Regions from separate parts of the Leptolyngbya sp. PL-A3 genome, predicted to be linked through region 1. Evidence: riboswitches for the same ligand, from Rfam matches in the RefSeq annotation. Region 1 holds a riboswitch; each other region holds the start of a gene.
The links. A riboswitch is a leader RNA that binds a small molecule or an ion and turns the genes downstream of it on or off. The one in region 1 is predicted to bind cobalamin.
Positions count from the first base shown of each region.

Region 2: linked by a shared signal. The riboswitch ahead of NDI52_RS16430 (sirohydrochlorin chelatase) and the one ahead of NDI52_RS21315 (hypothetical protein) in region 1 are both predicted to bind cobalamin.
Region 3: linked by a shared signal. The riboswitch ahead of NDI52_RS12455 (CbtB-domain containing protein) and the one ahead of NDI52_RS21315 (hypothetical protein) in region 1 are both predicted to bind cobalamin.

Region 1 covers NZ_JAMPLB010000031.1:75,851-86,311, forward strand. Annotated here, with positions in the region: gene NDI52_RS21275 (hypothetical protein) at 1-65, opposite strand, end outside; gene NDI52_RS21280 (hypothetical protein) at 254-823, opposite strand; gene NDI52_RS21285 (chlorophyll a/b-binding protein) at 1,926-2,132, shown strand; gene NDI52_RS21290 (DUF4383 domain-containing protein) at 2,191-2,652, shown strand; gene NDI52_RS21295 (alpha/beta fold hydrolase) at 2,865-3,728, opposite strand; gene NDI52_RS21300 (hypothetical protein) at 3,989-4,369, opposite strand; gene NDI52_RS21305 (class I SAM-dependent methyltransferase) at 4,920-6,212, opposite strand; gene NDI52_RS21310 (fatty acid desaturase) at 6,216-7,049, opposite strand; gene NDI52_RS21315 (hypothetical protein) at 7,350-7,805, opposite strand; cobalamin riboswitch at 8,069-8,213, opposite strand; gene NDI52_RS21320 (hypothetical protein) at 8,265-8,456, shown strand; gene NDI52_RS21325 (Uma2 family endonuclease) at 8,565-9,218, shown strand; gene NDI52_RS21330 (tetratricopeptide repeat protein) at 9,354-10,461, opposite strand, start outside.
Region 2 covers NZ_JAMPLB010000020.1:9,627-20,087, forward strand. Annotated here, with positions in the region: gene NDI52_RS16395 (hypothetical protein) at 1-592, shown strand, start outside; gene NDI52_RS16400 (phospholipase D-like domain-containing protein) at 1,100-2,563, shown strand; gene NDI52_RS16405 (NAD(P)/FAD-dependent oxidoreductase) at 2,834-4,033, shown strand; gene NDI52_RS16410 (HAD-IA family hydrolase) at 4,414-5,073, shown strand; gene NDI52_RS16415 (VOC family protein) at 5,073-5,561, shown strand; gene NDI52_RS16420 (class I SAM-dependent methyltransferase) at 5,618-6,265, shown strand; gene NDI52_RS16425 (hypothetical protein) at 6,271-6,549, shown strand; gene NDI52_RS16430 (sirohydrochlorin chelatase) at 7,005-8,090, opposite strand; cobalamin riboswitch at 8,125-8,288, opposite strand; gene cysC (adenylyl-sulfate kinase) at 8,581-9,129, shown strand; gene NDI52_RS16440 (class III extradiol ring-cleavage dioxygenase) at 9,205-9,984, opposite strand; gene NDI52_RS16445 (CHAD domain-containing protein) at 10,404-10,461, opposite strand, start outside.
Region 3 covers NZ_JAMPLB010000013.1:65,389-75,849, forward strand. Annotated here, with positions in the region: gene NDI52_RS12405 (sugar phosphate nucleotidyltransferase) at 1-542, opposite strand, end outside; gene NDI52_RS12410 (hypothetical protein) at 657-854, opposite strand; gene crtO (beta-carotene ketolase CrtO) at 1,304-3,010, shown strand; gene NDI52_RS12420 (DUF2231 domain-containing protein) at 3,098-3,664, shown strand; gene NDI52_RS12425 (MerR family DNA-binding protein) at 4,158-4,571, opposite strand; gene NDI52_RS12430 (hypothetical protein) at 4,791-5,102, opposite strand; gene NDI52_RS12435 (hypothetical protein) at 5,185-5,493, opposite strand; gene NDI52_RS12440 (hypothetical protein) at 5,665-5,985, opposite strand; gene NDI52_RS12445 (MarR family transcriptional regulator) at 6,390-6,896, shown strand; gene NDI52_RS12450 (hypothetical protein) at 7,279-8,133, opposite strand; cobalamin riboswitch at 8,479-8,623, shown strand; gene NDI52_RS12455 (CbtB-domain containing protein) at 8,658-8,843, shown strand; gene NDI52_RS12460 (hypothetical protein) at 9,084-10,229, shown strand; gene NDI52_RS12465 (PAS domain S-box protein) at 10,326-10,461, opposite strand, start outside.

The DNA.
Region 1 (10,461 bases):
ATGGAAGCAGCGATCGCAAACAGTAAAGCTGTAATAATTTTTAGTGGTTGGATAGGAGATTTCATACATGCGTTCCAACCGAGGAGAGCTATAGGGAAGCTGTCAACTTTATTGTAATAACTAGTGGTCTGTCAATTTTTAAGTGTGGGTTACTCCACACTTAAAAATTAAATTTAAGGAATTTTTGAGGGGTCTACGACCCCTCAAAAATTCTTGGGTAGAGTACTAGGCTATGGAATCGTATTAATCACCACTATCTATTAGAGCCCCCATTGCTGCCACTAGAAGTTCCCCCGCCGGTACTTCCGCCAGAAGTATTACCATCGGCCTCTCCTCCACTGGAATTACCACTACCATCATTGCCACCGTCATCGCCACCATCATTGCCACCGTCATTGCCACCGTCATTGCCATCATTACCGGCCCCATCATTCGAATCGCTTGCTCTGTCTTGCAAAGCGTAAAGTTGTCGACGAAGTGCAGTTCTGTAGCTTGACTCCTCTCCTGTACTAGGAGCTGTTCTTCCGGCATCAATAGCAGCCTGAATAATGTCATTAGCTGTGATGCTTCCGGTTCTGAGCCCAACCATCAGGTTTCCATAACCGGGAATTCCTTGGTCTGAGAGATAGCCTCGATTCGCTAAAGTTGCTAGCTGAATTGGAGTTAATACACGAGTTGTTTGCCTATCCTGAATCTGAAGAGTTTCGTTATTAAACTGTGGAGATTGATTGTTATTTGGGCGTGTTTCCTGACCTTGTGCAACCGGAGCAAAAACAACGGCAGAGACAACGAGAGAAAAGAAGGCCAGAGCAAAGCGTTTCATCACCGATTTCCTGAAAGGACTAAAAAAGTTATTGACTAAAAACAGGGGAGCACTTCATAAAAATAAGCCACGATTGAAGAGTAAAGAATTGGTATCATGTGGCTCATTTTTTTTGATTTCAGCATTACCTTAAGCTAAGGTACTCTTCTTAATTAATCCTTCTGTCATAAGTGAGAACAGAGCTCTAAAAAAACCATTTCTTTTAGATACGTGCTCAGACTTCTGGCCAAAGATAGCCCCTTGCAAACGAAGATTATGCCTAGCAATAAACCTAAGTTTTAACCTCTGAATCCTTTTGAGACAACGCTCACAAGTTTCTCAAAATCTTTTGGCATAACAAGGATGAGAAGAGTTTAGCTTCCGTTTCAAATTACGATTTTATTTGGCCATTCTTTTAGAGAGCTTATCATTGGAGAGCTGATTTTCAGGAAAATTCTAATTACAATTAGTAGCGCAACGGGCGATCGCAAAGCGTTCGAAGAAAAGCTAGGGATATGCGCCCTGTTCAGTGCTAGCCGTGCAGAACCTAAATATCCTTCAAGATGGTCATCAAACCATATCAACAGAAACAACAGGTAGACGACCATAATTCATATAACATTAGTTCGGACAGTTTTTCTGAAACCGTTGATTTTGCGTGCGCTTCGCGCACGCAAAATCAACGGTTTCAGAAAAACTGTCCAGAGTATTGATATAGCATCTGCAATGCTGTACCGCTTGCTAAGCGAGCGGTACAGCATTGCAGATGCTATATAGAGCTGAACCACTTAATTAAATGCTAAACAAACCGAGCAATTCTTCTAAAAGAACTTATTTATACAAATATTGTGCATGCAAATTAACCCTTTTTAAGATTTATGCATGAGATTGTTTTAAATATCTGAAAGTAGATTTTCCATACATTAGATAAGGCTAATTGAAAACCATCCTGTAAAGTGGAGCAGCACTAAGTATGCCACTACTCCATATAACAATTCTTTAATCGAATTAATGTTATTTTCCATCGACTTTAGATATAGCAAGAAGTCGAACCCATGACAGACCATGACAGCAATATTACTCGATAGCATGGTCGCATTAGCATCATTGAGAATCATTTCCCATGAAAACATCAACTCTGAATACGGCTCAAATTCCAACGGTTACGCCTGCTTATGATGGGCGCGATCGCAACGCCTGGATTTTCGGTTGGAACCCCCAACAAGAGCTTTGGAATGGTCGTTTGGCCATGCTTGGTTTTGTTGCCTATTTATTTTGGGATTGGGCTGGTTACAGTGTCCTGCGGGATGTTCTGCACCTGATTCACTAAACTATTTCAGGTTCATTTACTCATCCATCAACCATCGTTTCTAAAAGCAAACACAACCATGCAAACATCCACTTCTTCAAATGTTGCCGTTCGCCTAAGCGCCCTCGGCCTTGGTATCTTTTTTCTCTTACTTGGCCTAGCTGGATTTGTTCCTGCTCTTGTCTCCTATCCTCCGGCAAACCCTCCTGCTGTTTTGGGTTTTGGTTATCTATTCGGCATTTTCCCAACAAACTATTTTCATAATGCCATTGGTATCTTAGTAGGTCTGTGGGGTATTGCTGCGTCCACTAGCTTAAGTGGTGCCCTGGTATTTAACCGCATCTTTGCTATCGTTTATGCGGCAGGTGCCTTGCTTGGTCTGATTCCCTTTACGAATACCCTGTTTGATATTACTCCTCTGTTTGGCAACAACATCTGGCTGAATGCCATTGCGGCGGCGATCGCCTTCTATCATGGTTTCGTTAAGTCGGCAGATGTTTCTGTTGTGGGACCAGCAGGAGGGGCTCAACCTAGCTTGTAATGAATGCAGATCGTATCAGTAGGAAGAGCGCCCTAGTGCTTCCTGTCGGATAGTTGTGTGTTTCTCAGTCATAACCTGGCAGCTTAAAGTAGCCCTAATGGGCTACTTTTTTTTGAGGCGATCGCTCTATCAAATACTTTGTCCCTAAAAGAGAGAGGCAGAGCGAAGCTCTGCCTCTCTCTTTTAGGGTTACTTATCAGGAGAGCTAAAAATTAGCGGGCCAGAAATTCTCGCATGTACTGATTGACCAGATCGGGTCGCTCTTGATGAACCCAGTGGCTGCAATTGGGTATGTAACGCAGGTGGAAGTCGCTGACATAATCCTCAGTGCCATAGGTTAGCTCCTTGCCAAGGGCAATATCGTTTTCGCCCCAAATCATCAGCGTCGGAACACTTAAGACACCCCATTCGGGTCTCAGAAACGATGACCCAAACTGAGCCCGATAGTAATTCAACATGGCGGTAAGAGCCCCTGGCTTGGCGGTTGCGTCCTTATAAGTTTGAATGTCACTATCAGAGAAGGTGTCTTTGCGTATAGCCATACCACGAAATGCTCTTTCAAGAGCTTGGTAATTTCCAGACTGAATCAGCAGTTCGGGTAGAAGAGGGATTTGAAAAAAGCCGATGTATGAACTCCGCAGCAATTGCTGAGGAGTTCGTAGCCCCTGTTGAAAGCGAGCAGGATGTGGCAAATTTAGAACAATTAACCGTTCTAGTAGGCCGGGTGAATTGTAGGCTGTAGACCAGGCTACCGCGCCACCCCAATCATGGCCAACCAAAGTACACCGATCAAATCCTAAGCCACGAATTACCCCCTGCACATCCTTGACCAGTTCTTCCATGCGATAGGCTTTAAGATCCTTGGGTTTATCGCTGTCGTTGTACCCGCGCATATCGAGGGCAACCACAGTGTGATCTTTGGCGAACTCAGGAATTTGGTGCCGCCAGGAATACCAAAATTCTGGAAATCCATGCAGCAACAACATAAGCGGCCCATCACCTGCCGTCACATAGTGCAGACGAATGCCGTTTGCTGTAATGAATTGGTGGTTCAAAGTGGAGGAAGTTGCCGTCATAGGAGCACGTTGAATCCGGTTTCCTCACTATATCGACTCCTTCTCGTATGGGAAGGGAGCCAAGCTGATATCTACCCAAATAAGTACGCAAGCTTAAATAAGCCAAGGTGTAAGTTCTATAAGCGTGATGAAGGGCGACATGGCACATCGCGCTACACCATCCTTTAATGACACTAAACCTCCTGCGTGGGTCGTTGCGCGGCTTCGCCACGCAACGACCCACGCAGGAGGTTTACTTTTAGATGCGATATTCGTAAACCCTAGTAGGCAGTATTCCTTAAGCTTAGAAGATGTTGCCTTACTGCCGTTCGGTAACTACGGCTATCCTGTACATCGGGTGATAGCTGCCCAGCATCAACAGCAGCTTGAATCACATCATCCGCTCTGATGCGCCCGGTATGAAGGCCAAGAACGAAATTGCCATAACCGGGAATACCTTGTTCTGAAAAATGCCCGCGATAGGCCAACGATACAAGGTTAAATGGACTTAGCTCACGGGCTGTCGGGCGAGTGGATAACTCTGTATCATTCACGCCCTGAGACAGGTTGCTAGAAGGGCTCGTTTGTTGAGCTTTTGCAGGTAGAGCCAGTAGAGCGGCAGAAAGCACGACGAAAGAACAGGTTAAGGCAAAGCGTCTCATAGCTAGTCTCCTATATTATGAAGAATTCATGACTCCCGTTAAACCATGAATAAACGTCAAATCAAAACTTGTTTAATCAAAAGCAACCTGATCAAGACTGTTTCTTTTTAATTCAACATGATTCTAAGCTAAGCCAAAATAACCGCACTAGACGTCTACCAAAAGTTCAAGTATGAATACCAGATCAGTAAGGCTATTTCAAAGGTTTTTATCTTCATCCCACATCATTTGTTAAACTTCTCTTTCATTTTTTACAACGGTAAAAAGTTTAGCAAATAACAGTGTTTACTTTTCGTTTTTAGTAGCCATATTACTGATTGAAACCAATACACTGATGCGATCGCCTCCCACATAAAATTCCCACAAAATTTAATTACCCCTGGCACAGGCAAAAGGCATAAGCCTTGATATCCCTATAAAAAATCTCCGACTCTTTAAAGAAGTCGGAGATCTATAGATATATCATTCGGATAGGCATTAAGGACTGTTTGGAAGAGTTATTTCTTGTGCAAAGCGCATAAAAAATAACCTCTAAAACAAGCCCTAATGTTTATTGAACATTGAAAGACAAGGGCACATCCAAACGCCATTGTTTACCTTTGTAAAACAGCAGTTGGTAAACATGCAAACCGCCATAGCGGAAGGAAGCCTCAAAAGATTGTAGATAAAGCGCCCACATCCGCATAAAGCGCTCATCGTACATAGAACCCAGAGCTGCAATTTGTTCACGATTGGCCGTGAAGTTCTGATGCCAACGCTTCAGAGTTTCTGCATAGTGGGGTTTGAGGTTTTCGCAATGGGCAACGGGCAGTTTTGCCGCCCACAGTTCCTGCGTGAGCTCATGCAGTTGGGGTGCATAGCCGCCGGGAAAAATGTATTTATCAACCCAGGCTCCATTGCGTTCCTTACTCTGGGTCGTGATCGTGTGTAGCATTCCCACACCCTGAGGGGTGAGGAGTTCGGCTGCCTTCTGCATAAAGGTGGCAAAGTTGCCTTTGCCAACGTGCTCAAACATGCCAATGCTGACAAACTTATCGTACTGACCCTTAATTTCGCGGTAGTCGGAGATGATGATCTCGATGCGATCGCTCAACCCCCGCGCCTCAATACGCTCCTGAGCCAACTTAGCCTGCTCCACGCTCAGGGTAATCCCAGTACCCTTTACACCATAACGCTCAGCAGCATAGATCAACATTCCACCCCAACCGGAGCCGATATCAATCAACGTTTCGCCCGGTTTGAGGGCTAGTTTTTGACAGATCAGCTCATATTTCTGATTCTGCATTTGCTCCAGAGTATCGGTTTCACGAACTCGATACCCGCAGGAATAGGTCATGGTTGGATCAAGAAATAGCTGGTAAAAATCATTCCCCAGATCATAGTGATGTTGAACGTTTTTACGGCTATTTTCGATAACAGTTGGAATGGTTTTGAGACGTTGTGTGATGACCTTTAGTAACAACCCAACAGTTACGTTGTCACGGGCTTTTGCATAGACATTGCTACGGTAGAACAAACCAATCAGTTCTACTAAATTCCCATTGGCTTCATCCCACCATCCATCCATGTAGGCTTCACAGAAGCCAAGGGTGCCAAATGCTAAGAGGCGGTCGTAAGTGCCCGCATTGTGAATCTGCAAATGCAGCACTGGTTCTAATCCCGGTTTGCCAAATCGGAACACTTCACCGTTGGGATTTGTAACGGTCAAATCGCCATTATCAACCAGGCTCAGTAGTTGATAGAGATAGCGTTCACCCTGGGGTAGACGGCTGAGGCGATCGCCCCACTCCGCACTCTCGGGAGTTAATGCAGCGACCTTCTCGGGTACCTGAATTCCAGTCATAAATCACCGTCCATTGGCTTTTGCAGGATTGACCGTTTTGACGTGGGTGGCTAACCCAAGCATCTCCATCAAGCGAATGGTGTACCAGACAATATCAATCTCCCACCATCGCTGACCATACTGTGCGGACGACTGTACCGCATGGTGGTTATTGTGCCATCCTTCGCCAAAGGTCAAAAGAGAAACCCACCAGCAATTGGTCGACGTATCTTCTACGTCATAGCTGCGGTAACCCAGTTTGTGGCAAACGCTATTTACAAAACAGGTGCTATGAAAGCCAACGAATAAACGCACAAAAATGCCCCAGACGACAAAGGGCATCCCGCCAATCGCGTAGAGAACTAGCCCTAAAGCCACTTGCAGGGGAATATATTGCCGATGGCAAAACTGATAGAACCGATCATCCGCAATATCCTTGGTAAAGCGAGGGAGTTCGCTTTTACCAGGAACCTCATGCATCAACCAGCTAATGTGGCTCCACCAAAAACCTTTGGTTGAATCATGGGGATCCGCATCCTGGTCAGCATATAAATGGTGCATCCGGTGGTAGCCAACCCAACCTTTCACGCCACCCTGGCCCGCCAATGTGCCACAGAACACAAAGAAGTATTCCAGGGCTTTGGGCACGCGAAAACTGCGGTGGGTGGCGAGGCGATGGAAGCCTAACGAAATACCCAGACCAATCGTAAGCCAGTGCAGCAGAACCGCAACGCCGATGGCAGACCAACTAAAGTATTGCGGAATGAAAGCTAAGAGCACCCCTAAATGCACAACGACCGTTCCTGCAATGACAGGCCAACGAGGGCGGGGTACTGAATCTAAATGGGCATTAACCATGCAAGCAATCTCAAATCTAATTTCTACAGAGAACTAATATTCAGCGGCACATAAACACTGAACCGTGAGCATTTTAAGTGATGTACTTAAAAAGCCCCTCTATTGTCACGGTCTTAAAGATAGAAAAAACCTGGGTTAGGACAGAGAAGCCTCTTTTCGCAAAGCGCACATTGTTGAATCCGGTGAGCCCTCTCTCAAAACTTTTACTCTTGTAATACTCTTGTAAAACTCTTACTCCTCAGACTGGGTCTGGGTGTTTTTAGTTTCCAAAGACTGGGATGATTCTTCAATTTGTCCGGATCATGGTACCCTCCGTTCGAATGAAACACCGATCTGAAACTCGTCCCACCGCTGCCGAAGCTGGGTGTAAGCTTCGACTGGGGCGATCGCCAGATTCTTTAACTGCATCACCTGCACGTCTCCATTTCCCCGGAGCCACAGCATAATCTCCTGCTCCGGCTCATAATCGGCCAGGGCTGCACTGAGGGTGATACACGTCTCCTCATCCACTTCCAATTGGCTTAAAAGCTCCAGAGCATAGGGAAGCGGCTGAAAGCAAATCTGATGATCGAGTAGATCACGGCTCCAATCGACTGGGGCATGAGTGGGTAACTCTACATCACAAGTCACCATCCCCCGACCATGCTGGAGAAAACCAGCGTAGGCAACGGCGGCGATCGCCAGAAAATTCTCACGGATAAATAGCGGTTGCCAATAATCTCCCTGTCTCTGCCAGGACAATTCTCGAATGCGCATGGTTACTTTACATCAAATGCTGTGCTTGCAAAATCTAGGATCTAACCGGGATTGTGTTGCCATTTTCCCGGTGAGAGCTGATAGCTCAGAACTAGAGGAACCGCGAGTTTACAGGGCATGTAAGGGTGCGATCGCCCATCCCCAGATCCAAATTTTGGAACTCTCGATCAAAGCAGTGCAGCGATGCTCCCCTTGCGAAAGAGCCAGCATTGACGGAGCCAAACACAGACAAACCTAACCTGACCATCTGTACCTCGCAGATAGATGAATCAAACAACATCGGCGGGCATTCTGACTTAGAGATCAAAGACCCCATCACAGCTGCGGGACAGCGTCGGGTTCACACCGAACTTTCCCCGTTACCTCTGGCGGCTGCTCCCCACCAGAACCGATCTCTATACGATACGAGATTTACGCAAAAATAAAAACTGCTCTCCTGGTTTATCAGCAATTCTCATTGTGTCGTTAAACAGCTTGGTAGGGGCGGGTTTAGCAGTTAACTCTGGCCTGTGCTGTTACTCTCTGGCAAAACCCGCCCTGGCTGCGATCGCACAACCTGTGGAAAGGGCGGGTTTGAAGAACATCCCTGATGGTGCTGATCGAATAATGACAAAACCCGCCCCCACAGTTCAGGATGGCGATCGGTTCTAAATGGCTCTTTGCAAAAATGAGAATTGTTGCTGGCTTATAAACCTTCCTGGCGTATGGCTGACGGGGGCGATCGCTCCTACCATAGAAACAAATGAACCGTGTCGTACAATGGTGAACCTCTCTTCAGAAAAGCCATTATCGTCGCAGCCTGCTTTGGCGGAGAAGCGGGTGTCGTTGCGGGTCAGTTGGGATGGGTATGAAGCGATTTTGGAGGCGTTGGGGGGCGATCGCTCGGCTCAACTTACCTACTACGAAGGCACTCTAGAAATTATGACGCCCCTGGAGGCCCATGAGAACTCCAGCGATTTGATTGGTGACTTTATCAAAATATTGGTGGAAGAGACCAATCTCACGATTAAAAGCATGGGTTCGACCACTCTCAAGCGCTTGGGATTACAAGCAGGTGCCGAGCCAGATCGAGGGTTCTATATTGCCAACGAACCCAAGGTTCGAGGTAAAACCGTGGATCTAAATACAGATCCCCCGCCTGACCTGGTTGTGGAAGTCGATATTACTCACACCGATATTGACAAGAATGCTCTTTATGCAGAGCTTGGGATTCCTGAGTTTTGGCGCTACGACGGGAAAACGCTGACTATTTACCAACTTCAAAACGGCCAGTATCAGGAAGTTCCCAGCAGTCCCACGTTCTCATGGGTGCCTAAGCGTGTGTTTTACGAGTTTCTACAAAACTGTGCCCAGCAGGGGGAAACTCAGGCCAAGCGCAGTCTGCGGCAATGGATTCGAGAGAACCTGATCTAGAAAGTTAGCTCAGCCTCACAAGACACCGGGTTTCTTCTGGAGCGCAGCAACAAATCTCTGTCACCCCACAGAAGAAACCCAGGCTCTGCCCCACTGCCCCAGTTCCAACGCGAACGTCTTGTCCATCTTGCGGTTCTACTCTCCAATCAATGCCCGGAAGCGTTCGTCTTGCCGAATGGAGTCAAAGTCGGAGTCATTTTTTGCCATTTCCTGGTACTTGTCATTCAGCATAATGACGTGTTGTAGAGTTTCAATAGCTTGTTTAACTTGCCCTTGTAAGCTGTAATAGCAGGCTTTGTTATACCAGGCTGCGTGCAAGTCCGGTTTGATTTCGAGCGCTTTCTCATAGCTTGCGATCGCCTCCTCCTTGCGCCCTAAGGCAGATAGCGCATAGCCCCGGTTGTTCCAGGCTGCGTGATCGTCCGGTTTGATTTCGAGCGCTTTCTCATAGCTGGCGATCGCCTCCTCTTTGCGCCCTAAGGCAGATAGCGCATTGCCCCGGTTGTTCCAGGCTTCGTGTAAGTCCGGTTTGATCTCGAGCGCTTTGTCATAGCTTGCGATCGCCTCCTTATAGCGCCCTAAGGCATATAGCGCACTGCCCCGGTTGTTCCAGGCTGCGTCATAGTCCGTTTTGATCTCGAGCGCTTTCTCATAGCTTGCGATCGCATTTCCATAGTCTTGTTCAGATTGAAACAGTAGACCTAGTTCAAAGAGAAGAGTAGTTCTCAACTCAAGGTCTTCACAGGCATGTTGCAAACTCTTGAGTTCTAAGATTTTCTCGATCCGTTTTTTGGGAAGTAGAGCAAGATATTCTGCGTAAGCTCCCCCAATAAAGCGTTCGGCGTCCTGAGCAACTTCCTTTGGATCTCGGGGAAAGCAAAACAAGCCCGAACGCCAATCTAAAAAATCTGGTGCCCGTTGGATGAAGTAATCTACAACAAAAGGGGGCACCAGAAACATAAATCGAGCCAGAAAGCTATTTTGCAGGTGTTCCCGCTGCTGATTCAGGTGGCTCAAAATTTTGGGAACGCCTTTCCAACTATAGTTGTAGACCTCCTCGCTACTCCAACCACTGAGGCGCTTTACATCTTCGTAAGCGTAGAGGGATGCTTCTAATCCATCCACCACCAGCGCATCAAAGGGGCGCTTCTGCCAGAGTTCATGGATTTGGTCATAGAGAGCTGTTACCTCCCCTTCTAAGTGCAATTCCTGAATCTGTTGCTTAGGCAGATCCCGTCGTAAG
Region 2 (10,461 bases), on a different contig from region 1:
AACGAAACAAGCAGTCATTGAACTGAAGCCTGAAGGCAACAAAAGCGCCCTGCATTTTGCCTACCGGAATCAGTCTTTTTTACTCAGTGACATTTTCGGCGTGCTAGCTGCCTATGGGTTAACCATCCACAGCCTTAGCTTGTATGGGCAAATTTACCCACCCATGTTGGTGTTCATCAAGTTGGTGGTGTCGCGGGGTGGCAAAGTACTCTCGGATAAGACCGCTGAGAATGTCTGTCGGGCCGTGCGTGAGGCGCTGGCGGGCCGTTTTGAAGTGGAAGAAATGCTGGCGGTCGAGTTTAACCTGGATGCAGGCTTAGAGCAGGTTGAAACGGAGTTTTATGTAGATCCAGTCTTTCATCTTCCTGCTCTGCTCATTGAGGCTGACAACCAACCAGGTCTTTTTTACAAGGTGATGTACGCGATCTGGCAGGAAGATTTGCTGGTAGTCAATGCCAATTTGTTGGTTTGGCGAGGGCGGACACGGTTGATCTTGTACTTGCTGGGTCCGAACGAAAATTTGATTCCAGAATATTTGGGGCAAAAAATTGCTGAGAGTGTTCGCCAGCGTCTACTGGGGCGTCAGTTTTAATTCGTACCCTGCAAAAGCTTAGGAGATTTCCAGTAATGAAATTACCCCCCAGAATGTTGGTGCTTTGCCCGCGAAGCGGGCAAAGCACCAACATTCTGGGTAAATTCTTATGCAGAAACCTCCTTAGAGTCCACTTGCTGAATTACTAGGGGCTGAAGGGGTGCTGGAAATATGTTGAGTATATTTTAATGCAGCATAGTTAGTTATCTCTTTGCTCTGGGCATGTTTTAGTTAGACCCATGCGGGGTTAGAAATGGGAGTTTCTTTTGAGGGACTCCCATTTTCAATTCCAATGGTTGCACCTCACAGTACTCTGAGTAGTTCTTCTAAACCCTTTGACGTACAGCATTTTCCAGTCTGGTAGGTACGAGACAATGGGTGTGAGACGGCGTCTCATGCCCGTCTCTCGTACCTACCAGACTGGAAAGTTAATAAGCTTTATGCAGGTGGACAAGGGTCTCAGAAGAACTGCCAGAATTCATGACCTCAGGGTTTGGCATTGTACCTATGGCTGTTTTTCTTCGGGAGCGATCGCCCTCTCTCCCTCAGCGCTTGCGGCGCTTTTCCTGGATTGGGTTGGTTGGATTAACGATCGCAGGGACTAGCCTTTGGGGGCTACGGTGGGCGCGATCGCTCCATGCTGAGCCCTTACTGCAACCCCTCCCCCAGGATCCGTATATCCAGGCATACTTTAATCACTCTGAAGCATCGTTTTATACCGAGCCTTACCGCCATCAATCTCGTCAGGGGGATAACTTGGAGCAGGTGGTGATTGATGCTGTCCAATCAGCTCATGAGTCGGTAGACGTGGCTGTGCAGGAATTGCGCTTACCCGGAATTGCGATCGCCCTCCGGGAACGGCAGCAAGCGGGTGTAAGAGTCCGTATCATTCTTGAGAACTCGTACCGTCAACCTCTCAGTGAAATGGCGTCTCAGGGGACGGTTGCAATGGAGGAACGGGATCGCGATCGCTTCGAGGATGCCATCCAAATCATCGATCAAAATCGGGATGGGCACCTTTCCCCGGAAGAAATTGCCCAAAACGATGCGCTGGTGATTTTAGAGCGAGCAGGTATCCCAATTCTGGATGACCGGGCCGATGGTTCGCGGGGCAGTGCTCTGATGCATGACAAGTTTGTCGTGGTGGATGGGCATACCCTTGTGGTGGGTTCTGCTAATTTCACCCCATCAGATATGCATGGTGACTTTTTAGCTCCCGATACCCATGGCAATGCCAATCACTTACTGAGAATTGAAAACCGGGAGCTAGCACAAACATTTAGCCGCGAATTTGCCCTTATGTGGGGCGATGGTGTTGGGAAGGAACCCGATAGCAAGTTTGGGTTACAGAAACCCTACCGTGGTCCTCAGACTGTCACACTTGCCCCTGGCTCAACCGTTACGGTGCAGTTTTCTCCAACGTCGCCCTCTCAAAATTGGTGGGTGAGTGGCAACGGACTCATTGGTCGTACGCTCAGTCAGGCTCAGCAACGAATTGATATCGCGCTCTTCGTGTTTAGTGACCAGTATCTCAGCTATGTGTTAGAAGCCCGTCACCATGAGGGGGTATCGGTACAAGCTTTGATCGATGCCAATTTCTTTTCCCGAAACTATAGTGAGGGGTTGGATATGATGGGCGTTGCGCTGCCGGATGATCGCTGCCGTATTGAAGCGGGCAATCATCCCTGGAATGAGGCGATCGCCTCTGTTGGCACGCCTAATCTTCCGGACGGCGATATGCTGCATCACAAATTTGCTGTGGTCGATGGTACTACGGTGATTACGGGTTCTCAGAACTGGAGTGCATCGGCTAACCAGAGCAATGATGAAAATGTTCTGGTGATCCACAATGCCACTGTTGCAGCCCACTTTGAGCGGGAATTTGAACGGCTGTATCGGGATGCAGCGCTGGGTGTTCCCCTGAACATTCAGGAGAAAATTCACGAACAGACGGCTAGATGTCAGCACTAAGCGAGTTCTCTTGGGTTTCCCACTTTTGCAAATTGGGAAACCCACTTTTGTAAGTGAAGGCACCTGTTCTCTTGGGACCGAGGCATCTTGTTATGCGTGGTGTGTGAAGCAGACCACGCATAACAAGATGCCTCAGTCCTGTTTCTGTGCGCGGCGCATCCAAAAATCAACGATTCAAACTATCCTGGGTTCCTGCCTTTTCTCTCCATTCCTTCGCTATGCTGAAGAAGTTTGCAAAACGTTATCTTCAGCCTTGAGGGGATTCTGTTTATGACTCAGAGCCCAGCCCGCATCTGTATTCTGGGGGGTGGTTTTGGCGGCCTCTACACAGCCCTGCGCCTCAGCCAGTTGCCCTGGAGCGGGGGTGAAAAGCCTGAAATTATGCTGGTGGATCAGCGCGATCGCTTTCTCTTCCTACCCCTACTGTATGAGCTGGTGAGCGGAGAACTGCAAACCTGGGAGATTGCGCCACCTTTTCCTGAGTTGTTAGACAACACAGGTATTCGTTTTATACAGGCAAAGGTGAGTGGTATTGATATTGAAAGCCGCACCGTTTTTCTAGAGGAGCAACCACCGTTGCCCTACGATCGCCTGGTTCTTGCCCTGGGAGGTGAGACGCCGATGGCCATGGCTCCAGGGGTTGAAGAACATGCGATTGCTTTCCGATCGGTAGAGGATGCCTATCGTTTGCAGGAGCGGCTCAGGTTTTTAGAGGATTCGGATCAGGATCGCATCCGAATTGCGATTGCCGGAGCGGGGTACAGTGGGGTGGAGCTAGCCTGTAAACTGGCAGAGCGGCTGGGCGATCGTGGTCGCATACGGTTGGTGGAGTTGAGCGACCAAATTCTTCGCACGTCGCCGGAATTTAACCGAGAAACCGCTCAGAAGGCATTAGAGCGACTGGGCGTCTGGATTGATCTCGAAACCCAGATTACCAATGTCGCCGCTGATAGTCTGTCCCTGGAATTTAGAGGCGCGGTCGATACCATTCCCGTTGACCTGGTGTTGTGGACGGTTGGCACCAAGGTCGCTGAGGTATTAAACGACTTACCCCTGAAGAAGAACAAGCGGGGGCAGTTGATTGTGACACCAACCTTGCAGGTAGAGGACCACCCAGAAATTTTTGCCTTGGGAGACTCTGCCGAGTGCCGAGATGCCGAAGGGCAACAGGTGCCGGGCACCGCTCAGGCTGCTTTTCAGGAGGCAGATTACACGGGGTGGAATGTGTGGGCCTCGTTGAGCGATCGCCCCCTTCTTCCTTTCCGGTATCAGCACCTCGGTGAGATGATCTCGCTGGGCACGGATAATGCGACACTTTCTGGGCTTGGAGTCAAACTAGAGGGCCCTTTGGCTTATGTAGCGCGACGGCTGGCTTATCTGTATCGCATGCCTACCTTTGAACATCAGGTGAAGGTTGGGCTGAACTGGATTTCAAAGCCTCTTCGGGACTTTCTCTCTGCTACCCGCTAATATCCATGTCGGGTTAGATGCCGATGATAAAAAGTGGTGCGGCGCAAAGCGCCCCACCACTTTTTATCATCGCATTTAGCCTTACTTGTTATAAGTGCCCATTTTGGAGGGAGCACAAAGCGCGCTCCTCCAGAAATCCCTGACCTTGAACTAGGTTAACAATACACGGACAGCTTCTTTTTTAAGAAGGGGTGAGCACATAGCTCATCGCTTCTAAATTTGTATACAAAAACTCACTGAATTTTTTTCCAAAAAACTCTCGTTTCAAGCTCAATAGAGTTTAATAAGATACCTTGTATAGAATTTCGCGTTCTCCAATAGGTCGGCTGCCTCTACCGGGGCGCTCACGGTTTTTTCAGTTCGTTTAGCAGTAACCAGGCATGGCCGCTCAAAAACCTAAAGTGATCTTTTTCGATGCTGTTGGCACCCTTTTTGGGGTTCAGGGAAGTGTTGGAGAAGTCTATAGCCAACTGGCTCAACAGTTTGGGGTTACGGTAGACCCAAAGGCTCTAAATCTAGCCTTTTTTGACAGTTTTGAATCGGCTGGCTCCCTGGCGTTTCCAGGTACGGCTCCGGAAGATATTCCTGAGCGGGAGTATGGATGGTGGTGGGCGATCGCTGCCGAAACCTTTCAGAAGGTGGGGGCTTTGAATCAATTTGCCGACTTTCCCACATTCTTCAGCGCCCTCTATGATCACTTCGCCAGTGCTGAGCCCTGGTTTGTCTACCCCGACACCCTGAATACCCTGAACCATTGGGCTAATCAGGGCGTGGAGCTGGGAGTTGTCTCTAATTTCGACTCTCGTATTCACACTGTGATGGAGACCCTGGGCCTGTCAAGCTTTTTCACGTCGGTCACCATTTCCTCGGAAGTTGGGGTGGCCAAGCCCGATGCTCGCGTGTTTGAGATGGCCTTGCAAAAACACAACTGCACCCCTGAGGAAGCCTGGCACATTGGCGATAGCTTTCAGGATGACTACCAGGGGGCACGGGCAGCCGGGTTGCGGGGCTTCTGGTTGAAGCGAAGCCGGGAGTCGTAATGGTACTGGGTGCGATGACCCATCTGGCGTTGCGGGTGAGCGATCGCCCCCGCTCCGAGGTTTTCTATGATCGGGTTTTAGGGTTACTTGGCTATCGCCGTACCGCGCAGACTGATGAGTTTACTCTGTGGTGGTCACCCCGAGCGGGAGCCATCACGATTTCAGCTCTGCCTGAGCTGTCTTCGACCCAGGTATTTTCTACCCTCCACCATCTAGCCTTTAATGCGGATTCCCGTGAGCAGGTGGATGCGTTTTACCAACATTTACAAACGTTAGGTATCCCGGTTCTTAAGGCTCCTGCACGGGCACTCCATCCAGAGACCTCTGCCGTTACCGAGCCTGACTCGGCGGGGAAGGAATCTTTTGAGGATTCTGTGACTCCTTCAGAAGGCTTCCCTGTAGTTTCTGCCCCCGAGCAGGGGGAGTATTATGCAGTCCTGTTTAAAGATCCTGACGGACTCTGCCTTGAGCTGGTTTACATCGGCTAAGCTTGGGGAATTTTCCGTACACTGAAGTGTGTAAGAGCCGCATCGGTACTATTCGGATGTTTTTACAACCTACCCAGCGCACGAAGCTTAACGAGAACGACGACGATCAGTTCTACAGCGTCCCCCGGTTCGTTACCCATGTGGATGAAGGATTTATCCAACAGTTAACGGATTTGTATCGCGATCGCCTACAACCGGGTACTCGTATTTTGGACTTAATGAGCAGTTGGGTTTCTCATCTGCCTGAGGAGATCCAGTTTGCTCATGTGGAAGGCCATGGACTCAATGCAGAGGAACTGGCTCGCAATCCGCGACTGGATCACTACTTCACTCAAAACTTAAATAAGCAACAGCTTTTACCGCTCCCTGATCAATCCTTTGATGCGGTACTGATTACAGTTTCAGTGCAGTATTTGCAACGGCCCGAAGCCGTGTTTGCGGAGATCTATCGCACTCTTAAGGTTGGCGGTATTGCTATCGTCAGTTTTTCGAACCGGATGTTTTACGAGAAGGCGATTCAGGCCTGGCGTGAGGCATCTGAGCCGGAACGAGTGCAACTGGTGCAGTCTTACTTTGCTGCAATTCCAGGGTTTGCGGAAATTGAGGCGATCGCCCAACCGTCCACCCTGCCTTCAATCCTGCGAATGATTGGAATTCCAGGAGGTGATCCTTTTTATGCTGTGATAGCCCGTCGGGTGAGCTAAATCCTATGTTCAAAGTCATCACCCCTAATTTTTCTCAGGAATTTCAGCGCTGGACGGATGCGCTAGAAATGGCGAACTCTCTCAAACCCAAATGCCGCAGTTTGCTGCATGACGTCCGCATCTATGACGGTGAGGATCTGATTTGGGTTTACAGCCTCTCCCACACGTACCCGCAATACATTGGAGCCGGAACCTACAACCGTTTGGTTCGCCTCTTTATTCAGGAAGCCATGGAAGAAGCTGAGGCCGTAGAAGACGATTCTATTCCTAGTTCTTCTAGTTAACGTCAGTTCGGGATAAGCCGAACCGCCCATTATTGCGTGCGCGACGCGCACGCAATAATGGGCTTTTTCGAGTGCCACACGAAGCGCGGCACTCGAAAAAGCCCTTAACCCGAACTGAGGTTAGTTAATAAAATGGGCGCGGTGCTTGACGCCGTGCCCATTTTATTAGGCCTCTTGCATCTATCAGTTTTGAGTACGTGAATTGTTGTGTGACACGGCCACACAACAATTCAGCAATTCTCATTTTGAAATCAGGCCCGAAAACCGCGCGCCAAAGGCGCGCGGTTTTCGGGCATCAAAGCCAAGAGTTCACGCCCGTAGGGCGTGAACTCTTGGCTTTGATGCCCATACTGAGAATTGCTGACAACAATTCACGATGGATGCATCAATCGTCTTTGAGTGCATGAATTGTTGTGCGGCGCAGCCACACAACAATTCACGACGGGAGTTCGGTACTAAGGAACTTGCCAGATTCGCTCATGGTACTTTGCTGGCTCAGCATAAGGATCTGGTGCCGGAGCACCATGGTCATGGCCGTGATTATGACTATGGTTATGACTATGTCCATGGCTATGGCCGTGGTCGTGGCTATGCCCATGATTGTGTCCATGGTCATGATTATGGCCGTGGCTGTGACCTGCTTCTACAGCCGCTAAGCGGAACTTGCACATCTCACAGTTCATGGCGACCTGTCCTAATTGGGTTTCGATTTCTCGCTCCCGTAGAATGCTGAACAGGTGAGGGTGCAATCCCATTTCTGGGAGGCAAATCGTTGGGATGTCGGGGAACTGTGTTTGCTGTTGGGCGGTGATGTCGTAGATTTTCTTCACCAGTACACCTGTAAACAAGAAGTACGGCAGAACAACGATGCGTTTGGGCTGATACAGTCGTGCTCGACGGAAGCCTTCCTCCAGACGCGGGTGGGTAATGCCAATGAAGCAGACCTCAACGGTGTTATAGCCGCTGCCTTCCCAGAGAACGCGAGCCATTTTGTATACGTCGCCGTTGGCATCGGGGTCGCTAGCTCCACGACCGACGAATAGCAAAACGGTGTCTTCCCGGGCAATACCCTGAGGGTTCCATTCGGGCTTATCGAGTTCTTCGAGGCGCGATCGCCACAAATCCAAAATGCCCGGCGCGATACCAAAGTGCCGCCCATAGTGGAACTTCACCTGTGGATGCTGTTGCCGAGCGCGATCTAACTCGTTGGTGATATCGAACTTGTTGTGACGGGCCGCAAACAGCAACACCGGCAGCACCGACAAATCGGTGTACCCCAACTTCACGCACTCATCCACACCCTGCTGAATTGACGGCTCGGTCAGTTCTAAAAAGCACGGAATAATGGGGCGAGAGGTGTCCAACTGTTGGTAAGCAGCGGCAAAATCGAGCAAGCCCTGGCGGCCCGCTTCATCGCGGCTACCGTGGCCTACTAGCAGGAGGGGACGATTTTCGGGAAGAGGGGGGAGAGCGATCGCCGTATCAATCGCCACATCAATTTCTGACAAGGAAGGGGTAACCGTTGAAAGCAAATGGGACATAAAACGAGGACTCTCTCCTGTGCAACGCAGGATATAGAGTGAAAAGGCTCCAGGCAGGCATTCTGGCTAAGGGAATGAAAATGAAAACCAGGACAGTGGGTATCACTATGGCAGTTTTTCCATTCATCATCCCATCACAGCTGCGGCACAGCGCCGGATTTGCACCGACCTTTCCCCACCTGTGGCTGTTCACGTTTGCCCCGTTATCTTAGCCCAAATAGCTTGACTCATACTCTTCGCTTGATACCACCAAACTTCAGAAACCCAATTTTGCCGCTGTGAGCGGCGGCAAAATTGGGTTTCTGAAGTTTGATACAGTCTTCCTGACAAACAGTTGGGTCGTGCGAAGCAATAACGATAGTCTGTTTGGTTGGCTGGCACGGCCCTATGGGCCAAAAAATCAACCGGACGGGCTCTTCTGGACGCTGAGAGCATCGGCTTCTAGAATATGAGGTTGAACTTGACCCGTCGGCGAGGAGCGAAAACAATGATGCAACAGCGTGGTGTAACGGTCTGGTTTACAGGATTGAGTGGTGCAGGAAAAACCACGATTCGGATGGCCGTAGAGAAAGCACTGCGCGATCGCCATCTCAAGGTTGAGGTTTTGGATGGCGATATTGTGCGCCAGAACTTGACCCGAGGGCTAGGCTTTAGCAAGGAAGACCGCGATGAAAACATCCGCCGTATCGGGTTTGTGGCCCATCTGTTGAGCCGGAATGGGGTAATTGTGCTGGTGTCTGCGATTTCACCCTATCGCAACACCCGTGAAGAGGTGCGTCAGAAAATTGGTGATTTTGTTGAGGTGTATGTCAACGCCCCCCTGTCAGTTTGCGAAGAACGGGATGTCAAAGGGCTTTACAAGAAGGCAAGAGCTGGGGAAATCAAGCAGTTCACGGGTATTGATGACCCTTATGAGGCACCCCTAAACCCCGAGGTGGAGTGCCACACTGACCAGGAAACCCTGGAGGAAAGTACGGCAAAAGTTCTCGACTATCTGCAACAGGCCGGTTATCTGTCTGAAGCTTCGATAGCGGTTTAACCTCCAATCGCATTCTGCCTATTGAGCACAAAACACCCCTATGGGGGCGTTTTGTGCTCAATAGGCAAAGACAGGTTAGTTGAAAGCGTAGGCTGCCATGCTCAGAGATCCATAGGTGTATCCCTGATGAATCTGCTGACCTTTGGCCTGTTCTCCGCCTGCTCCCAGTGCCACAAATAGAGGCAGTAGATGTTCGTCTGTCGGGTGGCTTAAGGCAGCGTGAGGGGCAAGCGCTCGATAATCCAACAGCCGCTCCGTAGAGGAGAGGGCGATCGCTTCTGCTAACCAGCGATCGAACACCATAGCCCAATCTGCCGGGGATGTATTGTCCTGACCATCCAATGCTCCCAAATTATGGGTTACCGCACCACTTGCGAAGATTAAAACCCCTTCATCCCGCAATGGAGCCAGCACTTGTCCTACTCGGAGGTGATGGGCTGGGCCAAGGTAGGGCTGAATGGAGAGCTGGGTGACAGGAATGTCAGCTTCAGGATAAACGAGCAAAAGCGGATTCCATGCCCCGTGGTCTAGACCACGAGAGGGGTGAATATCAGCTTGAAATCCAGCATCCACCAGGCGTTGGGATACCTGTCTTGCCAGCTCAGGCGCACCTGGGGCTGGGTAGCGCAGCCGATACAGCGCTTCTGGAAAGCCGTTGAAGTCATGAATTGTTTTGGGCTGCGGCGCGGCACTTACCATCGGATACGGTGTCTCCCAATGGGCAGAAACCGCCAGAATGGCTTTTGGCCTGGGCAATTCTGTCGCGAGACGACGCAAAAAATCTTGCGTTGGCCCAGTTCGTATCGGCAGATCAGGCGCACCGTGGGAGATAAAGAGCGACGGCAGACGTTGCATAAAATCCGACCTCAAACACAAAAAATAAGCTAGAGATACTGGTAGATAATTTCATCTGCAATTATTCTAACACGTACTATCGCGGTATTTAAGGAGGTTTCTGCATAAGAATTTATCTAGAATGTTGGTGCTTTGCCCGCGAAGCGGGCAAAGCACCAACATTCTGGGGGTAATTTCATTACTGGAAATCTCCTAAGTTGATACTGAAGGTATAGCCTTACGCAATGAGGTTAGGACGTTTATTTCTGAAAAGCTTCGTGCCAGAGGCTTTTCAGAAATAAACGTCCTGGTTCTGAGTATGTAGTGTCATAGCATAGGACGCTTAGCGTCGGGCACTATACTTCTGTCCTCCAGGCTTAATAACTGCTCAGCCGAAAAGAGCTGTTTGCTAAAGCTGTTTCTCTGTCAGATTATTCCTTTCAAGTCGGAGCCAAAAGCATTTGATGCAGTTGATATCGAAAATCTGCCTTTAAGTAA
Region 3 (10,461 bases), on a different contig from region 1:
AGATGCGTAAACGACGACTTCTCATAAATTCCAAGAACTCGACCTGTTTCATCAAACTCGACAACTCCCACATTTTGAGGTTGATCCGTTGGGAAAAGGCCCAGCACTACATCGGCTCCCGTTTCCTGTGCCCGGACCAGCAACTGTCCATAGGCGTCGTCAGGGGCAAATAAAACGTCGGGAAAGCCAACCAGTACCGTCGCATCCTGCACGAAGGGATAGGCCTGGTTCAGACTAAAGGGCACCCCAAAGGGCACATGCACTGTGAGGTAGGCCAACCGTATTCCCAACGCACTTCCATCCCCTAGAAATGCTGGAATATCCCACTTGTCGGGACGTAGAATCATTAAGGCCAGTTCGGCTCCAGCCCGCTGCATCTTTTCGAGAAGATAGTGTGCGACGACGCGGGGCGATCGCCTTCCCTCTGCATCAGCAGGCCAAAACCCCAGGGGAAATAGCTCTTTGCTCATAGGCAATGGCCCTATTCGCGTCCCCTGCCCTGCCGCAGGAATTAACCCAATGAGACGTCGCGATGGTGGCATAACAGCAACGATGGTTTTGAGCGGGAACCTGAGGCTTCCGCTCAAAACCATAGCCTATTTGAAGAGTTGGGAGAGCTGCGTTTAGTGTTTGCCTTCTGTTTGCTACGCTGTGCCTTAAAAATCTGGCGGCGTAGGTGGAGGCACGGGCAGGGGTTCTCCCGGTTGGGGTGTTGTGGGTTCTGGTACGGGATCTGGGCTGGGGATGGGACTGGGCTCCGGTACGCGAGTGGGATCGGGGAATGGGATGGGGCTGGGTTCCGGAGAGGGTACACCCGTGCCAGGAGATGGGGTAGGACTGGGAAAAATCAACATGGCGATCACAGTTTGTTTGATGTTACTTAACGAAAATTTTTAAGAGAATGAATGCAATTTGCTTTATTAGCAACATTGTCGACAATAAAGTCGAAAACAAAATCACAAGAGTTTTTTTTGATAGATCTATGACGGCTTAAAGAAGCCATAGAACTCATACTTATAGTTACTTAATTAAGGGAGTTTAGAACTCTTGTTGATCTGTATTTAGAATAGTTCGGCCCAGAAAAAATATCTTCCTCCTAGCGACCTAATTCGCAGGAATTTTGGCGGGTAGAGGTTGCTAAAAACAATGAATTTTTTAGTGAGAGTCCTTCTAAAGGGGTAGGCGATCGCCCGTAATTCTAACCCTTAGATTTCTCTTTTCTAAAGCAGAATCAGACCCCTGGTAGAGCAGAGTTTTGATGAATATCTCTACCATTCAGTACAGACTATAAACTATGTGATTCATGCAGGACTACGATGTCATTATCATCGGTGCAGGGCATAACGGTCTTGTCTGTGCCGGATACCTGCTTAAGGCAGGGTATCGTGTTCTTCTATTAGAAAAGCGATCAATTCCGGGTGGCGCGGCGACGACGGAAGAGTCCTTGCCAGATGAAGCTCCTGGTTTTTATTTCAATCTCTGTGCGATCGATCATGAATTTATCCATCTGGGCCCAGTCGTTAACGAGTTAGAACTCGAAAAATATGGGCTGGAATATCTATTCTGTGATCCGGTTTTATTTTGCCCTCAACCCGATGGTAAATATTTTCTGGGTCATCGATCCATTGAAAAAACCTGTGCTGAAATTGCCCGTTATAATCAGCGCGATGCTGAAAAATACGGTGAATACATGGCCTTTTGGGATCAGTTAGTCCAGGCCATTACTCCCGTTTTCAATGCCCCGCCCAAGTCTGTGATTGACATCCTGGGAAACTATGGATTGCACAATATGCAGGACCTGTTGGGATTAGTGGGAGGTGTTGATAAGGCACTGGATTTGATTCGCACGATGCTCACCAGCCCCAAAGACTCGCTCAACGAGTGGTTTGATACGGAACTGGTGAAAGCACCCCTGGCCCGTCTTGCCTCTGAGCTAGGGGCGCCCCCTTCCCAGAAGACCATTGCTATCGGTGGCATGATGATGGGGTTGCGCCATAACCCCGGCATGGCTCGACCACGAGGTGGCACCGGTGCTTTGACCCGAGCTCTGGTAAATATGGTGCAAGATCATGGCGGCACTATTTTGTGCGATCAGCATGTGGAGCGGTTGTTGATCAACAACCAGGGGCATGTAGATGGAGTTCGCGTTGCCGGAGGCCAGGAGTACCGCGCTTCCAAGGCGGTGATTTCGAATATTGATGCCCAACGTTTATTTTTGGAATTGCTTGATCCTGAGGATGCTCGGGCGATCGCTCCCAAACTTTATGAACGGTTGGAACGGCGCATCGTCAACAACAACGACGCTATCCTCAAAATTGACTGTGCCCTATCAGAAGCTCCTCGCTTTGAAGCTTACGGCCATCGAGATGAATTCTTGATTGGTTCCGTCGTTATTGCTGATTCTCTCATGCAGGTGGAGGACGCCCATAGCCTGCCTGAGATGGGACGCATCCCCGATGCCGACCCTTCCATGTACGTTGTAGTGCCCACCATGCGCGATCCCAGCATGGCCCCTGAAGGCAAGCACACCTTGTGGATTGAGTTCTTCGCCCCCTACCAAATCCGTGACGCGGAAGGTACGGGGCACCAGGGCACCGGCTGGACAGATGAGCTGAAGAACCAAGTAGCCGATCGCGTCATGGACAAGTTGGCCCAATATGCTCCCAACGTCAAAGATGCGGTGATTGCACGACGAGTCGAGAGCCCGCCCGAGTTGAGCGATCGCCTTGGGGTCTATAAGGGTAACCACTACCATATCGACATGACGCTGGATCAGATGGTGTTCTTCCGCCCGTTGCCAGAGATTGCCAACTACAAGACCCCTATCGAAGGTCTCTACCTCACAGGGGCGGGCACTCACCCTGGGGGCTCGATTTCAGGATTACCAGGCCGTAACTGTGCTCGTGTGTTCCTGAATACCCAGCAGCCTATTACCCAAAACCTGAAGGAGGCAGGTAATTGGCTCAAGACACGGTTTGAGGCGATCGCCAAAATCCCCCATTCCCACTAAGCACGGGTTGAACGTTCCCAAAACGTTGTCATGCCTGCTTAAATTTCTCGGTTTATCCTGCCATACCATTACCCGGAGTTAGACCCAATGGAAACTCGCGAAGCCCGTCAAACCAATTCTTCTAATAACGTGCCTTACCCCAGTGTGCCGCCGTTAATCGACAGCCGCGAGACGGAATATCGGGGCAGCGGCATTACCAGCACTCTCGCTATCCTCGGTCACCCCATTCACCCTGTGATTGTGATTTTCCCGATTGGATTTCTGAGCGCTGCTGCTGGGTTTGATGTTGGCTATTGGTTCACCCAGGATCCCTTCTGGGCCAGAGCTGCTATCTGGTTGCTTGGGGCCGGAGTCCTAGCGGCCATTGCAGCAGCTGTCACCGGAATGTTCGACTTTATCCGCATTCCCCGCGCTCGCAAACGCCGTGCTGGTTGGGTTCACGTGGCATTGAACGTCGCTGCTCTCGTGTTATCTATTATCAACTGGTTCCTGCGTTTGGGTGATCCAGCTGGTTTTGTACTACCTTTTGGCCTCATCATCTCTCTGGTGGTTAGTGGGCTGCTAGTGGCAAGTGGTTGGTATGGTGGTGAGCTGATGTGGCGGCACAAGGTGGGCATCGTTGGCTCTGATGAAACCCAGGCTGGATTGCCCTAGCAAGTTGTCCTCGTCACGATACTTTGGCTGAGCGTTTACAGAAATGAGACCCCCCTTTGGCGATCGCCAAAGGGGGGTCTTCGTTCAAGAGCTCGTACAAATCAAAACCCAAAATCCAGCCTGGAAACCCGCCTCTGCCATGCTTTTACAGTGGATGTTGAACTTTATTTAATTCGTAATCCTTAGTGTAAAAAGCATTCCTACATCTTTTCAATATGAGATGTGTTTAATGTTCCACATCTAGCTTACAGCGCTTTTCAAACGCTTAAAATCTGCTTGTTTTTGTGAGAGCCTTGCTTCGCACGGCTCTCACAAAAACAACCGTGACTGATTCAATCGCAAAGCGCTGTAAGTAAAACGTAGAACATTAGATATACTTTAGTTGAATGAGTACTAAGGAGATTTCCAGATAAGAACTTCCCCATTATTTGGAAAAGGCGCGGCGAAGCCGCGCCTTTTCCAAATAATGGGGATATTGTTTCTCAGAAATCTCCTAAACACGCTCAAGAATTGGGCAAATGGTTTCATCTATGTGATTAGGAACGCCTTCCCAGCCAGATAACAAACCCTTCAACTCCTGCTTTAGAATTTGGAGTTGTTGAAGTTGCTGCTCAATTTCATCTAATTTATCGGTCAACTTCACTTTGATATGATCACAGGGCAAATCACCCTGATCGTGTACCTCTAAAAATTCTTTGATTTCCAGAAGCGTTAACCCGAGGTTTTGAGCCCGTTTGATGAAACGCAGACGACCAAAGACATCAGAGTTGAATAGGCGATAATTACCTTCAGTTCTGCCGTAGGTTTTGAGCAGACCCAATTCGTCGTAATAACGAATGGTTTTGATGGGCAAGCCGCTCTCTTTTGCGACAGCGCCGATGCGCTTGAGTTCTTCCTGAACGAGCATGATGGTAACCTCGTCAATTTAGATCGCTATGTTCAGTTCCGCAATGGTGAAACTGAACGGAAACTCTAACAGATTCATTCTAAAGGTTCCAGTGAACTGGAAGGTCAAGGGCAATTTGCTTCTGCTTGTCAACGGAAATTGCAAGACAAAGATGTGGAATCGCTGAAGGGCGTATTCCACATCCCATGACCATCCAATTTTGTGGCCTGCGCCCCTAACCTATTGGGTGTCTACCAGGTTTTGCAGATGGCGTTCTACTGCGGTGACAAAAGCCTGATCTTTCAGGGTATTTTCAGATAAACGATCTGCATCAATTGCAGCTTGAACTACATCTTCTGCCGTGATGCGGCCAGAATTTACACCTGCTTCTAAAGAAGCGTATCCAGGGATACCTTGTTCCGTCAACTGGCCTTGATAAGCGAGGGTTGCCACATTAAACGAAGATAGTTTCGTTTCAGCTTTAACAGGGGTAAAAGCTGTCATAGAGAGAGCCAATACCATGAGAGAGGCAGATATAAGACGTTTCATCATCAAAAGTTCCTTGGTATTACAGGTGAATGAGGGTTTCCTTATTCGTGTATCACGTACACGAATAAGGAGTGTTCAGTGAGCGTTAGTTATGTTCCACTAGGTTTTGCAAGTGGCGTTCAACTGCCGTGACAAATTCAGTGTCTTGTAGAGTGGTTTCGGTCAAACGGCCCGAATCAATCGCTGCTTGTACGACGTCTTCAGCGGTAATTGTGCCAGAGTTCACACCCGCTTCCAGAGAACCATAGCCAGGGATACCATTGTCGGTCAACCGCCCCTGATAGGCCAGGGTTGCCACATTGAAAGAGGAAAGCTTACTTTCAGCTTGAGCCGCAGGAGCAAATGCTGCCACAGAAAGCGCCAAAACCATCAAAGAAGAAGCAATACGTTTCATGATCAGAATGTTCCTTAGAGATTACAGGTAAATGAAGTGCGAATGACAATTTCAAACTCTGGCGATCGCTCCAACGCGAAGCAGATAAACCAGGTGCCGTGTGGAATGGGTATTTTATCTGTTCTATTCGGTAACAGAGCCCACTCCACGGCTTGGCTTAATGGCGATCGCCTAGTTTTGTTCCACCAGGTTTTGTAACTGGCGTTCAACGGCCGTTACAAAAGCGTCGTTTTGCAGGGTGGTTTCAGATAAACGGCCTGAGTCAATTGCGGCTTGAATTACATCCTCAGCCGTAATAGTGCCAGAGCTAACACTGGCTTCTAGAGAAGCGTAGCTGGGAATTCCGTTCTCCGTTAACCGCCCTTGATAAGCCAAGTTCGCCACATTAAATGAAGTGAGTTCGCGATCGCCGGAGGTTTCAGCGTTGGCAACTGGAGCGAACACCGCAACCGAAAGGGCTAGAACAGACAGGGAAGAAGCAATGCGTTTCATGGGTCACATCCTTAGGAAATGAAGGTGAATGATAGTTGAAGCGAATAAGAAACAATTTGGAAGTTGCTTGCGTTTGTGATGATTGCATTTGCAACTAAATACAGACTAACACCACATAATTGAAATTGCAACTACTTCTTTTGCAACTATTTTGATCTGGTTACTCGGTCATATCTCAGACGTGTGGATGAAGTGTGGTGAAACGGGCACGACGCGCCCGTTTCACCACATGGCGCTACCGGTTATTGGGACGGATATGGCCTGATCGAGCCTTCTGATTGAATGTCTTGAAGGCTTCTAGGGCGAGGGTTAACGCAGTTGTCTTAAGCTTAATTATCTTGGTATTAAAATAATTGATGTGAAAGTAATGGTTAAGAATCTCGACGTGAAGATATAATGGTCCCATGGAAAAGGAACGCGATCGCATTGATGACATCCTGGAGCAGTGGCATCAGGAGTCTCCCCAGCTTGATGTCTCCTCTTTGGCCGTGATCGGGCGTGTTCTTCGCATTGCCCGATTACTTGAAAAGCGCCGAGAACAGGTTTTGGCAGACTATGGTTTAAACGTCTGGTCCTTTGATATGTTGGCAACTTTGCGACGGCAGGGGCCACCCTATCAGCTCAAACCCACAGAGCTGTATGGTTTACTCATGCTCTCCTCGGGAGCCATGACAAATCGCATTGATCGCCTGGAGCAGGATGGTGTGGTGGTGCGTCTTCGAGATCCGGGCGATCGCCGCAGTGTCAGCGTTCAACTCACACAGAAGGGTATTGATTTAACGGATCGGGTGATGCCTGTCCTATTTGCTAAAGAGAAGCAAATGATGGAGCAGTTTAGCACAATGGAAGAACAAACCTTGGTGCAATTGCTGCGACAATTTCTGAAATCATTTGATGATCAAGAAACGTAATTTCAGCATTGGCCTGGGCTATTCACCAAAACTTCGGATAGGATTCTGAAGTCTTTAATCTTGTATTGTTATACCAAATCAACATGAAGCTGCACAGAATGAGAGTGACGGCGCGTACGCGCCGCCACTCTCATTCTGTGCAGCTTCATATAAAAACGGTATTACAGCGCTTTGCGCTTGAATCAGCCATAGTTGTTTTTGTGGGAGCCGTGCTTCGCGCGGCTCCCACAAAAACAACCAGATTTACAGCGCTTTTCAAACGCTGTAAATGGGTGAAGTGAAACAGGAAACTACAGTTTCCCGTTTCACTTCACCCATTCAAAAAATGTCTTAATTGTGTGTGTCCATCATGCACACGCAATTAAAGACGGGATACATCGCTTTAGGAGACGTTCACCCAGAACTCTGCTGTGATAATCTCACCGTTTCGGTTGAACTGTCCCCATAATTTGTACCGTCCTGGTTCAGGAAATTGGGTGTGAAACTGCACCTGGCCAGTCGTTTCATCAACTGCATGGGCGTGGATGTAATTGGCTCTAGTTAAGGGAGTAGATTGCCGTATGATGACCAAATGCCCACCTTCACCCAGGTAGGGTTGCAAGTCTGTCACTGGCTGACGATCCAGATCGCTCAGGTGGAAGGTCAGTGTCATATCTTGGCCTGCTGCCACTGTGTCCTCTGAAAGCTCTAGATGAACGTGGGTATTGGCAATTGTCTGGGTGCGATCGAAATGGATATCAGGTGGTGGTTGAACGTCTCCTGTAATCTCAGTGGTTAACACCGAAACCTGCTCTGGGTGTCCGCTAGGTTTGTAATCACTGAATAGAGTGTAGCCTCCAGCTTTGGGAAACCGTGCCTGCACTTCAAAGAGCCCATTACCCTGATACTGAGGATGTAAATGATTGAAAAATTGCAGATCGTTGCTGACGACAATCAGGTGCATTATTTTTTCCTGAAACGTGTCGAATTGGGCGATCGCCTCCCCTTTTCCATCCTGAATATGAATGCCTAAATTGATAGCCTGATTGGGAACAGGCGTATCCGTCATAATCAATTTTGCTTGAGCAACATCTTCCTCCACTGCATGGCTACTGTGAGCATTGGAGCTTGTTCCATGAGCATCTGAGTGTTGTTCTGTGGATGGTGTAGTTGCTGTTTGCTGCGTGTTTAATGACGAGCAGCTTTGAATCAGGGTGAGAGTTGCGACTGTAGCGATCGCGGTCAAAAAACGATTCATACGTACCTCCTACCAGTAACGGCTTGGATTGTGGAAATCATGTCTTTGTCAGGCTCGACATCAAGCCTGCATGGGTTGTAGCAATTGGGAAATTGTTGTTTTAGAAGGTTTCAGGCGATCGCTCTGGCACCGATGACATGACTCTAAACGCTACAGTTCACTGGAGAGTCAAGCTTTAACCACCCAGATCCTTTATCATCGTGACGAAGCACGGGTACGGTCTTAGACTTACGCATGGTTGTGTGGTGTGCGAGGTTCACCACACAACCATGCGTAAGTCCTAATTGAGTGGGGCGGCTTATGAATCTTAACGACGGTGGGGAGTAGAGGTGGTAATCTAAAGATTGCTTAACGAGTGAATTCGGTTCTAGTGGGGCTCAGCCACTAGAAGCAATGGGGAAAATTCGGTGCGAATCCGATGCTGTCCCGCAACTGTGATGGGCTTTTGACGCTCTAAGCCAGGATGCCCGCCGAACCTTTTATGCCTGTCAGCGTCCTGTCAACCAATCTGCGAGGTACAGAGCATGGTCAATACAGCTTCAGTCTGGAAACGTACACAACAAATTACGCTGTCTCTTCCTGTGCAAGCAAGTCTGCTTACCGGGTTGTGTATGTTAACCCTGTGGACGTTCTACTTCTCGACCTATCCTCCTGCCCACAATGCCGTCCACCAGACCCGCCACGATACGTTGGGCGTAGCGTGCCACTAGGGTTTGGCTGAAAAGTTGTTTTCTCGTGTGCGAAGGGCACGAAAGAATAGCCTTTCTAGCTAACTTTACGTCTAGGCTCATGGGTTGAATTTAGGAAGTCGCAGTTCTCTAAGAACTGCGACTTTTAAGGTTCGATCGCCTTTGGGCAGGCGACGCTCGCAACATAAATTCTGGTGCAGCACATGGGTCGGCTGAACGATAGCCTAACGATTCAGTTATCAAGCTTTCTGGCGTAGTTCTATGAGATTTGCTAAATATTTTGGATTGTTCCTGGTAGCCAATGCTGCCAGTCTATTGTGTTGGCTATGGAGCTCGTCAATCGCTGTATCCCAATCTACCCTACAGTTACAGACAACGCCGCCCCTAAATCAGGTCATTCCGGCAACGGAGCCCGTGCAATTGACGTTGCAGGCTATGAACGCCCAGCAACAACCGCTGACGGATGCTAAGATACAGCTCCGCTTGTTAGCCCCGGCGAAAACGCCCTGGCTATCATCTGATTTCCCCATTGTGGAAGGGACGACATTGTTGGATATGGAGGCGATCGCCCCATCGGGCACCCTCCAGTTTGAACAAACTCTACCCATTCGGGGTACTTATTATCTGGAGGCAAAGGTCACACCCCAACGCGCTGGGGATTTTGAACCCGTCGAGCAGACCCTGTCATTCTCAGTACCTGAAAATCCTGTAAAGTACCGCAACGTCGCTATTTTGGCGGCTATTTTACTGGTAGCAGGTTTGGGAAGCGGTTGGGTGCTAGGCGGTGATCAGTCTCTGCAAGATGGCGAGATGGCCCCTAGGCCTGTGCGTATGTTGTTGAGTGGGGGATGCGTGGTGGCGATCGCCATTCTGCTGGTGATCAACATCAGTGCGGAGCTGACAGAGCACCATGACCATGCCAGCACGGCTTCAGCTTCCATCCCTGCCACCCAAACATCTGAAGGAATTCAAGTGGAATTGTCGGGCGATACCCTGGCTATGGTCGGGCAACTCGCTCCCCAGACCGTGCAAGTTACCGATGCAACAACAAAAATCCCGCTTACTGATGTTGCCGTAAAAATCCAAATTAATTCTCTGGAGCACAATGAGCGGGTTTTCACATTTGAAGGTTTTCCGGATGCAACGGGTCAGTTGACGTGGCAACCACAATTTTTTGATGGCGCGCCTCACCAGGTGATCGCAACTGTCTTACCAGGCAACTTCTCTCGCTCTTTCCAACCGATTCAAGTTGCCCATGAAGTAGACGTTCATGGGGTTGCGCCACCTCTCTATATCCGTTTTATTACGTTGATTTATTTCACGGCTATCTTTGTTGCGGCTTTAATCGGAGGGCTATTTCTGCGTCGTCGACACAGTTCACAACCCTTCCACTCATCCGTTGTTTGATCCATTTTTGGCAAACTCTCAAGAAATTCAAAGCTTCTTTTATATAGCTACAGCCAGAAGCAGGAGTGGTGGCTTTGCGAGCACTCCTGCTTCTGTTTACTCAGTTTCATGCAGGGTAGATTGCCGCATAACGGGCAATTTTACCGTCAGGATGGCACCTTGATTCTCTCCCAAACTCTCTGCTTTAACGGTTCCCCCATGTAATTCCACAATTTGCCGCACGATCGCCAAC